DNA from 3 places in the Pantoea sp. X-Soil-TKNS-1207 genome. Region 2 is predicted to be linked to each of the others. Evidence: riboswitches for the same ligand, from Rfam matches in the RefSeq annotation. Region 2 holds a riboswitch; each other region holds the start of a gene.
What was found. A riboswitch is a leader RNA that binds a small molecule or an ion and turns the genes downstream of it on or off. The one in region 2 is predicted to bind thiamine pyrophosphate.
Positions count from the first base shown of each region.

Region 1: it holds a riboswitch for thiamine pyrophosphate, as region 2 does, so the genes downstream of both, thiC (phosphomethylpyrimidine synthase ThiC) here and AC6I8V_RS24445 (LuxE/PaaK family acyltransferase) in region 2, are expected to answer to the same signal.
Region 3: it holds a riboswitch for thiamine pyrophosphate, as region 2 does, so the genes downstream of both, thiM (hydroxyethylthiazole kinase) here and AC6I8V_RS24445 (LuxE/PaaK family acyltransferase) in region 2, are expected to answer to the same signal.

Region 1 covers NZ_AP035958.1:274,567-277,843, forward strand. Annotated here, with positions in the region: gene thiC (phosphomethylpyrimidine synthase ThiC) at 1-1,606, opposite strand, end outside; TPP riboswitch at 1,686-1,786, opposite strand; gene rsd (sigma D regulator) at 1,873-2,379, opposite strand; gene nudC (NAD(+) diphosphatase) at 2,468-3,241, shown strand.
Region 2 covers NZ_AP035960.1:258,197-261,473, reverse strand. Annotated here, with positions in the region: gene AC6I8V_RS24450 (acyl-CoA reductase) at 1-1,021, opposite strand, end outside; gene AC6I8V_RS24445 (LuxE/PaaK family acyltransferase) at 1,018-2,100, opposite strand; TPP riboswitch at 2,200-2,326, opposite strand; gene AC6I8V_RS24440 (Rpn family recombination-promoting nuclease/putative transposase) at 2,458-3,277, shown strand, end outside.
Region 3 covers NZ_AP035958.1:2,874,261-2,877,537, forward strand. Annotated here, with positions in the region: gene thiD (bifunctional hydroxymethylpyrimidine kinase/phosphomethylpyrimidine kinase) at 56-856, opposite strand; gene thiM (hydroxyethylthiazole kinase) at 853-1,638, opposite strand; TPP riboswitch at 1,672-1,772, opposite strand; gene AC6I8V_RS13455 (DUF3606 domain-containing protein) at 1,872-2,048, opposite strand; gene chiP (chitoporin ChiP) at 2,530-3,277, shown strand, end outside.

The sequences.
Region 1 (3,277 bases), on a different replicon from region 2:
GGATCTGCGCGCCAGGATGGCCTTTGGCCAGATCGGCGGCATGGGCGGCGATTTTGTAGGTAATCAGCCCCTGTTTGACATCTTCCTTATTCGGCAGACCCAGATGCTCCTTCGGTGTGACATAACACAGCATCGCGCAGCCGAACCAGCCAATCATCGCGGCACCAATGCCGGAGGTGAAATGGTCGTAGCCGGGCGCGATATCGGTGGTGAGCGGTCCGAGGGTATAAAAAGGGGCTTCGTGGCAATGCTCCAGCTGTTCAGTCATATTGCGGCGAATCATCTGCATCGGCACATGGCCCGGACCTTCAATCATCACCTGCACGTCATATTCCCAGGCGATTTTCGTCAGCTCGCCCAGCGTATGCAGTTCCGCAAACTGCGCTTCATCGTTGGCATCCTGGATGGAACCCGGACGCAGACCATCGCCCAGCGACAGCGCCACATCATAGGCGGCGCAGATCTCGCAGATCTCACGGAAGTGCAGGTAGAGAAAACTTTCCTGATGATGCGACAGGCACCACTTCGCCATAATCGAGCCGCCGCGCGACACAATGCCGGTCAGGCGCTTTGCCGTCATCGGTACGTAGCGCAGCAGCACACCGGCGTGAATGGTGAAGTAATCCACGCCCTGTTCCGCCTGCTCCAGCAAGGTATCACGGAAGATTTCCCAGTTGAGGTCTTCGGCGACGCCATTCACCTTCTCCAGCGCCTGGTAAATCGGTACGGTGCCAATCGGCACCGGGCTGTTACGCAAAATCCATTCGCGCGTTTCATGGATATAGCGTCCGGTCGAGAGATCCATCACGGTATCGGCACCCCAGCGGGTCGACCACACCAGCTTTTCCACCTCCTCTTCAATCGAGGAACTGACGGCGGAGTTGCCGATATTGGCATTCACCTTCACCAGAAAGTTACGGCCAATGATCATCGGCTCAGATTCAGGATGGTTGATGTTGGACGGGATGATGGCGCGACCCGCGGCGACCTCCTCGCGAACAAATTCCGCGGTGATATTTTCCGGCAGATGCGCGCCAAAGCTGTGACCGGGATGCTGTTGCAGCAGCACTTCGCCGCGGATGCGCTCACGGCCCATGTTTTCACGCAGCGCGATAAATTCCATCTCCGGCGTGATGATGCCCTGACGCGCGTAGTGCAGCTGGGTAACGCGACGCCCGGCTTTGGCGCGGCGCGGCTGGGGCAAATGTTCAAAACGCAGGTGATCCAGTCCTTCATCCGCCAGTCGTTGCTGGGTATAGCTGGAGCTGAGCTGGTCGATGGTTTCGCTGTCGCCACGTTCGGCGATCCAGTGCGCGCGCAGTTTTTCCAGACCCTGATGTACATCGATGGTTGCTGCCGGATCGCCATAGGCACCGGCGGTGTCATACACCGGGACTGCTTCGTTCTCTTCGTACTGCGGATGGTCTTTGCTGCCGCCGATCAGGGTTGGGCTGAGCTGGATTTCGCGCATCGGTACGCGAATATCAGGGCGATTGCCGGTGATCCAGATGCGTTGGGAATTGGGAAACGCGGTTCCCTGGAGGGAATCGATAAACGCCTGCGCCTGGGCGCGCTGTTCACGACGAGAGGTTTTTGCAACAGACATAGCAAGTTTCCTGTAAATGATGGAAGTTGCTTGTCCGGAGTCCGGAATGAGTAACAGAAGCGGTGCGGGCACCGTGCTGATGATGTTTACTCTTGTTCCCTTCGCAGGTTCTAACCTGATCAGGTTCCGCGGATCCCGAATTAACGGTCTCAGCCCAGATGGGCACTCCGACAAGATCATGTTTTACGCTGTAACCGCAAAACAATAAAGCCCGCTCAGCATAGAGGGGCTTTTCGTGAATCACAAGTATTTTACAATTGCCCGTTTTACGCCGGACGGGCAACGATGCTCTCATTGGCAACCGGCGGATGTGCCAGCTGATTGTCCCATGCCAGATGCACCAGTTTGTCTTCCAGCGTAAAGCGCGACTCCAGCACTTCACCCACTTCAGACAGGGCCTGCTGGAACAGGGTGCAGTTATCGTCGGTGATCGCCTGCTGTAAATGACCATCGTACAGCTGCATCAGTCGCTCGGTATTGGCTTCCAGCGATGGATAAAGCTGTGCGGCAGCAATCATCGGGCTGTCGCCCTGCATCTCACTGATAATATGTTCATAAACGCTGAAATGACCGGAGGAAAGATAATCCACCAGGTTGTGGCAAAACGCATCCAGCGCCCGTTCATCCAGTGCGCTCATCGCGTCTTTCTTCGGCTTCATGCCAATTAACTGATAATAAGTCACCAGTAACTGACGACGCGCGTTTAGCCAGGAATCGACCAATTCATTACCGCCACCGACACGCTCGGTCAGGTTATCTAACTGGTTAAGCATACGTCGCTCCATTTGGGTATAGTTGTTGATTAACAAACCTGACATCAGCATTTCGGCGTACGAATTGACGCTAAGGATGACAATTTATATGCAACGTGAGATCTCAAGCGTAGACGCTGGCTGGTGGATTGTCAGCCATGAGCAAAAACTTTGGCTGCCGCAGGGGGAATTGCCGCACGGCACCGCGCAGCAGTTTGGTCTGGCAGGCAGCAACGGCATGGTCATTGGCGAGTGGCAGGGGGAGAGCGTCTGGCTGGTGCGTGAGAACCGTCCCGACAACATGGCGTCCGTTCGCCAGTTGATCGACGAAGATGTCGGCCTGTTTCAGCTCGCCGGCAGGGGAGTGCAGCTGGCGGAGTTCTACCGTTCGCATCGCTGGTGCGGCTATTGCGGCCATGAAATGCATCTGAGCAAACGTGAGTTCGCCTGCCTGTGCGGCCACTGTCGTGAACGTTATTACCCGCAAATCGCGCCCTGCATCATTGTGGCGATTCGCCGCGGCGATGAAATTTTGCTGGCTAACCATGCCCGTCATCGCAACAACATCTACACCGTGCTGGCCGGATTTGTCGAAGTGGGCGAAACCCTTGAGCAGGCGGTGGCGCGTGAGGTGATGGAGGAGAGCAACGTACGGGTTAAAAACGTGCGTTATGTGACGTCGCAGCCGTGGCCGTTTCCCCATTCGCTGATGATGGCGTTTATGGCCGATTATGAAGGCGGCGAATTGCAACATGATGGCAAGGAGCTGCTGGACGCTGGCTGGTATCACTACGATGCGCTGCCATTACTACCGCCGCCGGGCACCGTGGCGCGGCGTTTGATTGAAGATACCGTTGCCCAGTGTCGCGCCAGCGCGACGTGAAAATGCTACACTGGCGCCCTGCAAGAAAGAGAGCCA
Region 2 (3,277 bases):
GGCTATTCATCTCCGCCATCGACAGCGGACGACGGGGATGGCGATGCGCCAGGGCGCTAAGTTCATGGGCAAGATAGGCGGCGAATTCGTCGGGTGAGACCTTGCCGCCACGTTCCACAAACACCATCTGGGGTGAATAGCAACCGGCCTGGTCGTAACGCATCACGTCAAATGCCACCCGGCGGGCCAGCGCCGCGCCCTTGCGGCTATCCAGCGCCATCCGTGACACCATGCCGAAGCTGATTTTGTGGCCGTGGGGCAGAAAACGTGTGGTCACCGGCAGACGCTGTTGAATGGCGGCCAGCGTACGATTCCCGCCATAGGCGAGCACCACATCGGCCTGGCTGAACCAGTTGTTCTCTGCCTCGGCATCGCCGCCCTTCCACCACACCACGGCGAGGCATTCACCGAGTTGCGGATCGATCTCTGCCAGCAGCTGAGCGAACCAGCCCGCCATCAGCGGCTCGCTCCCCGGCAGTTTGCCCAGGGTCCCGGCTTTGACTAGCAGGCCGCAAATCAGGCTCCAGAGCGGCAGACCCGGCACATTGCCGGCCCAGATATGCAGCAGCAGCTCCGGGCCGAAAGCCCTGGCGAAACCACCGCTGGGCCGTGGCTGGAAATCATCAAGGATCTGCGGATCGGCGAAATCTTCTGACAAAAAGCGCTTCAGCTGGGGCTGGCGGAAGGTTTTGAGGTAGCCGGTCAGGCCGAGCCGGACCATCTCGGCATCGTAGCCGGTGACGATCGGCAACAGCCGCTCAGCCCGGATACGCAGCGGATGGCGGCGATCGAGCAGTCGCGCCACCGCCTCGTCAATGATGGCGATGATACGCGCTACGCTCAGCGTGCGCAGATAAGCGCGGGCATTGGTACGGATACGCGCGGCCAGCCCGGCGATCTGATCAGCATTTAATTCCGGTACAGCGACGACGAGGCTCTCCCCCCGGTGGCTAAAGTTCAGTTCGCGCCACTGCACCTCGCTGGCGGCGAGGCCCGGCAGATAGCCGGCGACCTCTTTCACCGTTTCGCCTGCGCAGCGCTGAGAAATTCATCCATCGCCAGCGAGCAGCCTTTCGCATCGGCACCGGCAACCCGACCCAGCAGCTGGAAGCCGCCGGGAACTGCGACGCCGGCATCTTCCGTCAGCATCGCGGCAACCGGGTTGAAATGGGCCAGATCGTGATGGACCAGCACTCCGAGGGTGCCATCGGGCACGTCATCGCCGGTAAGCGGATTGACCACCCTGGTGCGGATCCAGTGAGGCCCGGATTTAACCGGCGGGTAAACGGCGTTGCCCGAGTCATAAAACTGCGTGCTGAGTTCGGTCATCCCGTACATGTTGATGCAGTCCGTAGGCGGGACGCCAAACGCCTCTGTCAGCGCGGGGTAAAATTCCTTTGCCCCGATCTCGCGCGACTGGCCTTTAAATCCCCCGGTATCCAGCAGGCGGCTGCCCTGCGGCAGGGTGAAACGACGTCCCTGACGCTGCATTTCATCAAGCAAATGGACAAAGCTGTAGCTCGCGCCCAGCAGCGCATAGGGTTCTCCGCTGGCCTCCGCCCGTTCAAGCGCGGCGAACACCCGCGCTATATCGAGGCCGTCAGCGCCAATCATCACCTCGCTGCCGGGCAGGCCAAATTCCTGCATCGCCAGCGCGAGATAATGTGCCAGCGATGAGTTCGGCATGGCCGCCTTATCAGGGAACAGGATGCCCATGCGGATCCGCTCTCGCCCCGCCATAAAGCGCTGACGGAAATTCAGGATCATCGACCGATCGTAGACGGCCAGCGTGGGATGGTAGCTGCATCCCCTGCGGGTTCCGGTTGTGCCGCTGGTCATAAACACATGCGGGATCTCTTCCACCGGGCGGCAGCTCAGGGTCAGATCTTTAAAGGCAGAGAGGGGAACGGCGGGAATTTTTCGCCAGGTTTTTACCGTCAGCGGCGTGCGTCCGCGCTGGATCGCAAAACGGCGATAGAAGGGATTGTGTTCGAATTGATACGCGAAGATAGCCAGTGCCAGCCGGTTGAAATCGTCGTCTGTGGTCTCTGCGCGCTGAAGGAATTCCAGCAATGCTGCGATAATTGCCGCTTCGGTCATGTCCGTGTCCATCTTTGCGATTGCAAATACTCTCAGGCAACGCCTTAAGAGCGCGATCTGTCCGCTGAAAAGCACAAAGATGGAAAAAAGGGCGTGTGGTCACCCCATGTCCCGCATCCCTACGCCGGTATTAGCCGGATCAGGTTCGGAGGGTCACTACGTTGCCCGGACACCATTCAGGCAGGTAGAATCTCAGCCCCCTAGCAGGGCACCCCTTGGAACAAGCCGCAGTCTAGGACGTTGCCAGACAGGGTGTCAAGCACCCTTCTTTCCCCAAATTGTTAGCGCCTTCACCCACTTCGGCCCTGCCGCAGTGGTAGAATTTTCGCGATGGAATAATGACAGCGGGACATCAGGATGATGAAAAAAAGCACGCCTACACCGCATGATACGGTGTTTAAGACCTTCCTCTCACACCCGCATACCGCGCGGGATTTTATGATGCTGCACCTGCCACCGGCGCTGCTGGATATCTGCGATCTGTCAACGCTGAAGCTGGAATCGGGCAGCTTTGTCGAAGATGATCTGCGCCCCTATTACAGCGATGTGCTTTACTCGCTCAGAACCGGACGCGGCGACGGCTATATTCATGTGCTGATCGAGCATCAAAGTTCACCGGACAAACATATGGCGTTTCGACTGATGCGCTATGCGATTGCCGCGATGCAGCAGCATCTGGATGCCGGACATAAAAAGCTGCCGTTAGTGATACCGGTGTTGTTTTATCAGGGAAAACGCAGCCCTTACCCCTACCCGGTTAACTGGCTGGAGCTGTTTAGCGAACCAGAATTGGCCGCAGGGCTATACAGTGATGATTTTCCGCTGGTTGACATCACGGTGATACCCGACGATGAAATCATGCAGCATCGCAGTATGGCCGCCCTGACCCTGTTGCAGAAGCATATCCGCCATCGCAACCTGGCAGAACTGGTTGAACAGCTGGCGTTGCTGATGCTGAACGAATTTATGACCGGACAGCAAATGCGCGGGCTGGTAAACTACATGCTACAGGTAGGCGAAACGCCCGATGCAGAAACCTTTATTCGCGAACTGGCGCGACGCGTACCCCAGCATGAGGACGAACTTATGACTATCGCACAGCAACTTGAGCAGAAAGGTATCGAGAAAGGCCTTCAGCAAGGTAAACAGCTTGGTGCGCTTGAGACCAGACTCGAGA
Region 3 (3,277 bases), on a different replicon from region 2:
GCTGACTCCATTTTTCAGACGGATTCGCAGGAAAAAATTGGCAATCCGCGGCGTCCTACCACCAGCGATGAAAATGGTGCACCGGGCCGATGCCTTTCCCTACCTCAAGAGAATCGGCGTGCAGCAACGCCTGTTGCAGCCAGGCTTTGGCCTCCGCCACCGTTGCTGCCCAGTCCTCGTGGCGCGGACGCAGCGCGGCCAGCGCCGCCGAGAGCGTACAACCGGTGCCGTGGGTATGACGGGTGTTTACGCGCGCCGCGGTAAAACGCTGACGTCCGCTGCGGGTGATCAGCCAGTCCGGGCTTTCCGCATCACTCAGATGTCCTCCCTTCATTAGTACCGCTTCACAGCCGAGGTCCAGCAGCGCATCGCCCTGCATCAACATGGTTTTCTCATCCTGCGCCATGCTGCGGCCTAACAACGCGGCAGCCTCCGGCAGATTCGGCGTGATCAGTGAAACCTGGGGCAACAGCAACTCACGAATGCTGGCGACCGCATCCGGCGACAGCAGCGGATCGCCGCTTTTGGCGAGCATCACCGTGTCCAGCACCACGAACGGCAGGCTGGCACGCTTCAGCTTATCGGCCACCACCTCCACCACGGCGGTTTCCGCCAGCATCCCGATTTTGGCACTGTCGATGCGCACATCGTCCAGCACCGAATCCAGTTGCGCGCCAACAAAATCCGGTTCGATGCGATAGACCGACTGCACGCCGCAGGTATTCTGCGCCACCAGCGCGGTGATCACGCTGGTGCCGTAGGCGCTGAGCGCTGAAAACGTTTTGAGGTCGGCCTGAATACCCGCGCCGCCGCTGGGGTCGGTACCGGCAATGGTGAGTGCGTTGATACGTTTCATAGCGCCTCCTCCAGTGTCCAAAGCCCATCAAGGAAAGCGGCGACAAAGCTGCCCGGCCCCTGCGCCTGCTGCGCGGCGCGTTCACCCGCCAGCGACATCACGCGGCAGGCAGCGGCCACATGTTGCAGGCGGTCGCCCGGCAGGCTGGTAAACGCCGCTACCACCGCAGACAGCGCACAGCCGGTACCCACAACCCGTGTCATCAGCGGGCTGCCTCCGGGGATCGCGAAGGTGCGCGAGCCGTCGGTGACGTAATCCACCTCGCCGGTCACCGCCACGATGCTGTGATAGTCACGCGCCAGCTGCTGCGCCGCGCTGAGCGCCGCATCCGCCTGATGCAGGCTGTCGACGCCGCGCCCGCCCGCGGCCTGGTTCGCCAGCGCAAGAATTTCCGAGGCGTTGCCGCGAATGGCTGCGGGTTGCTGACTCAGCAGATGCTGACAGAATTCGGTGCGCAGCGTGAGTGCGCCCACCGCCACCGGATCGAGCGTCCAGGGCGTAGCGGCGTTATTGGCGGCCAGCACGGCAGCCTGCATCGCGTCCCGGCGATCGCGGGTCAGCGTCCCTACGTTGATCAAAAGAGCATCGGCAAAGCCACTGAACTGCGCGGCTTCGTCAGCGTCGATGACCATCGCCGGTGAGGCGCGCAGCGCCAGCAGCACATTGGCGGTAAAGGTTTGCACGACGTCATTGGTCATGCAGTGGACCAGCGGTGCGTCCTGACGGAGTCGTTGCAGAGAGTGCGCGAGCTGCGCGGGGGGAAGAAGGTCAGGCTGTTTCATAAGGCTCCCAACCGGCGATCAAGAAGGCGAATGCGGTCAGGCATCTGACTTCCCTACGCTGGCATTATCCAGTTCAGGTCAACGGGTGTATCTCAGCCTTTTCCTTGCGGAAAGCGGCACCCCGAGTCGTGAGTAACGTTCATTACATCCCGCCAGCATACGGGAAGTCGCGCCAGCCAGGCAATAAAAAAACCCCGTAAAACGGGGTTAGTTAGGTGTGTCTTACCTGAAAGTCATTTGCGCAGATATTGCTTAACTTTTTCCGTGCCATTCCCTACGTTTGCCACTGCGGTGCGAAGTTCTGATGCGGTTACTTCCAGGGTCTTAGTCCAGTATTCGACCTCCCAGGTTTCACTAAGACTAATAAAGCGCGTGTCTTCCGGTTGTCTTCTCTTTAAATCATCAGCCATTTTGCAGCTCCTGAGGTTAATGTTGAAAACATGACGATCGCCAACTTACCTGCTCGCTTTAGCAAAGGAAGTTAGCGGTTTGTTCCTGCATTACGTCCCCCCCTTCAGACCTGGAGCCAGCATCGCGCTGGCTCCAGGCAAAAATCCTAGACAATATACGCACCCAGATCAAGGTGCAGTCATTGAACTTAAGTATAGTAATCGAGCATTTTGACTCTTCTGTGCTGGCCTGATCACCGCCACCTTTGTCTGAATGATACGCGTAAACCTATGCCTTCCCACAAACTGGTTACAAACTCAACATTCACGTAACTATATGATGAAGAAAGATTAAAATCCTTATTTTGCGTGTCGTGTCATAAATTGTAATAAACGTCATTGATAATTCGCGCCGCGAAAAATAGCATCACGCCACTGGTTACATTAAGTAACAGTTACGGAAAATAATCGTCACTAAGGGAATTATCACGGAGGATTCACCATGCGCAGGATTATTCGCACGCCGCTCTCTGCGGCCATTGCCACCACCCTCTTCGCCACAACCTTCATCCCCGCTACGCCAGCTCTGGCACAAGGTTTCATTGATGACTCCTCGCTTAACGGCGCACTCTATTACTGGCAACGCCAGCGCGATCGCAAAGAGATGGACCCGCAGGAAGGTAAGTACGGCCAGTACGACGCCAACCTGCACCACGCCTCTGCCAATGCCAGCCTCGATTTTTCGTCTGGCTATCTGGCGAATTTCATCGGTCTCGATCTCGCCGCTTATGGAGCCCTGGAGCTGACCAACGGTGGCCCGGCGGCACCGAACGAAATTGGCTTCAGCAATGCACGCACCCGCTGGGATGAGCAGTGGACTGGCGATAAAAATGGCGCCAGCCTGTATAAAGCCGCACTAAAAACCCAATGGCAGGACTACTGGTTGCGCGCAGGTTATCTGCAACCGACCGGCCAGACGCTACTGGCATCGCACTGGGGCTTCCTGCCGGGCACCTATCGTGGCGTGGAAACCGGTGCCGCCTTTGATTTTAACGATGCCGGCGCCCTCTCCTTCTCATGGATGTGGACGGATCAGTACAAAGCGCCCTGGTATCAGCATATGTACAACTTCCGCAAAGCCGATGGCGTGACCGATATCCCATGGCTGCAATCGTTCGGTGCGAAATACGACTTTAAGAACCATCTGGTGCTGGAAGGCGCGTATGGCCAGGCGGCGAATTATATGGACC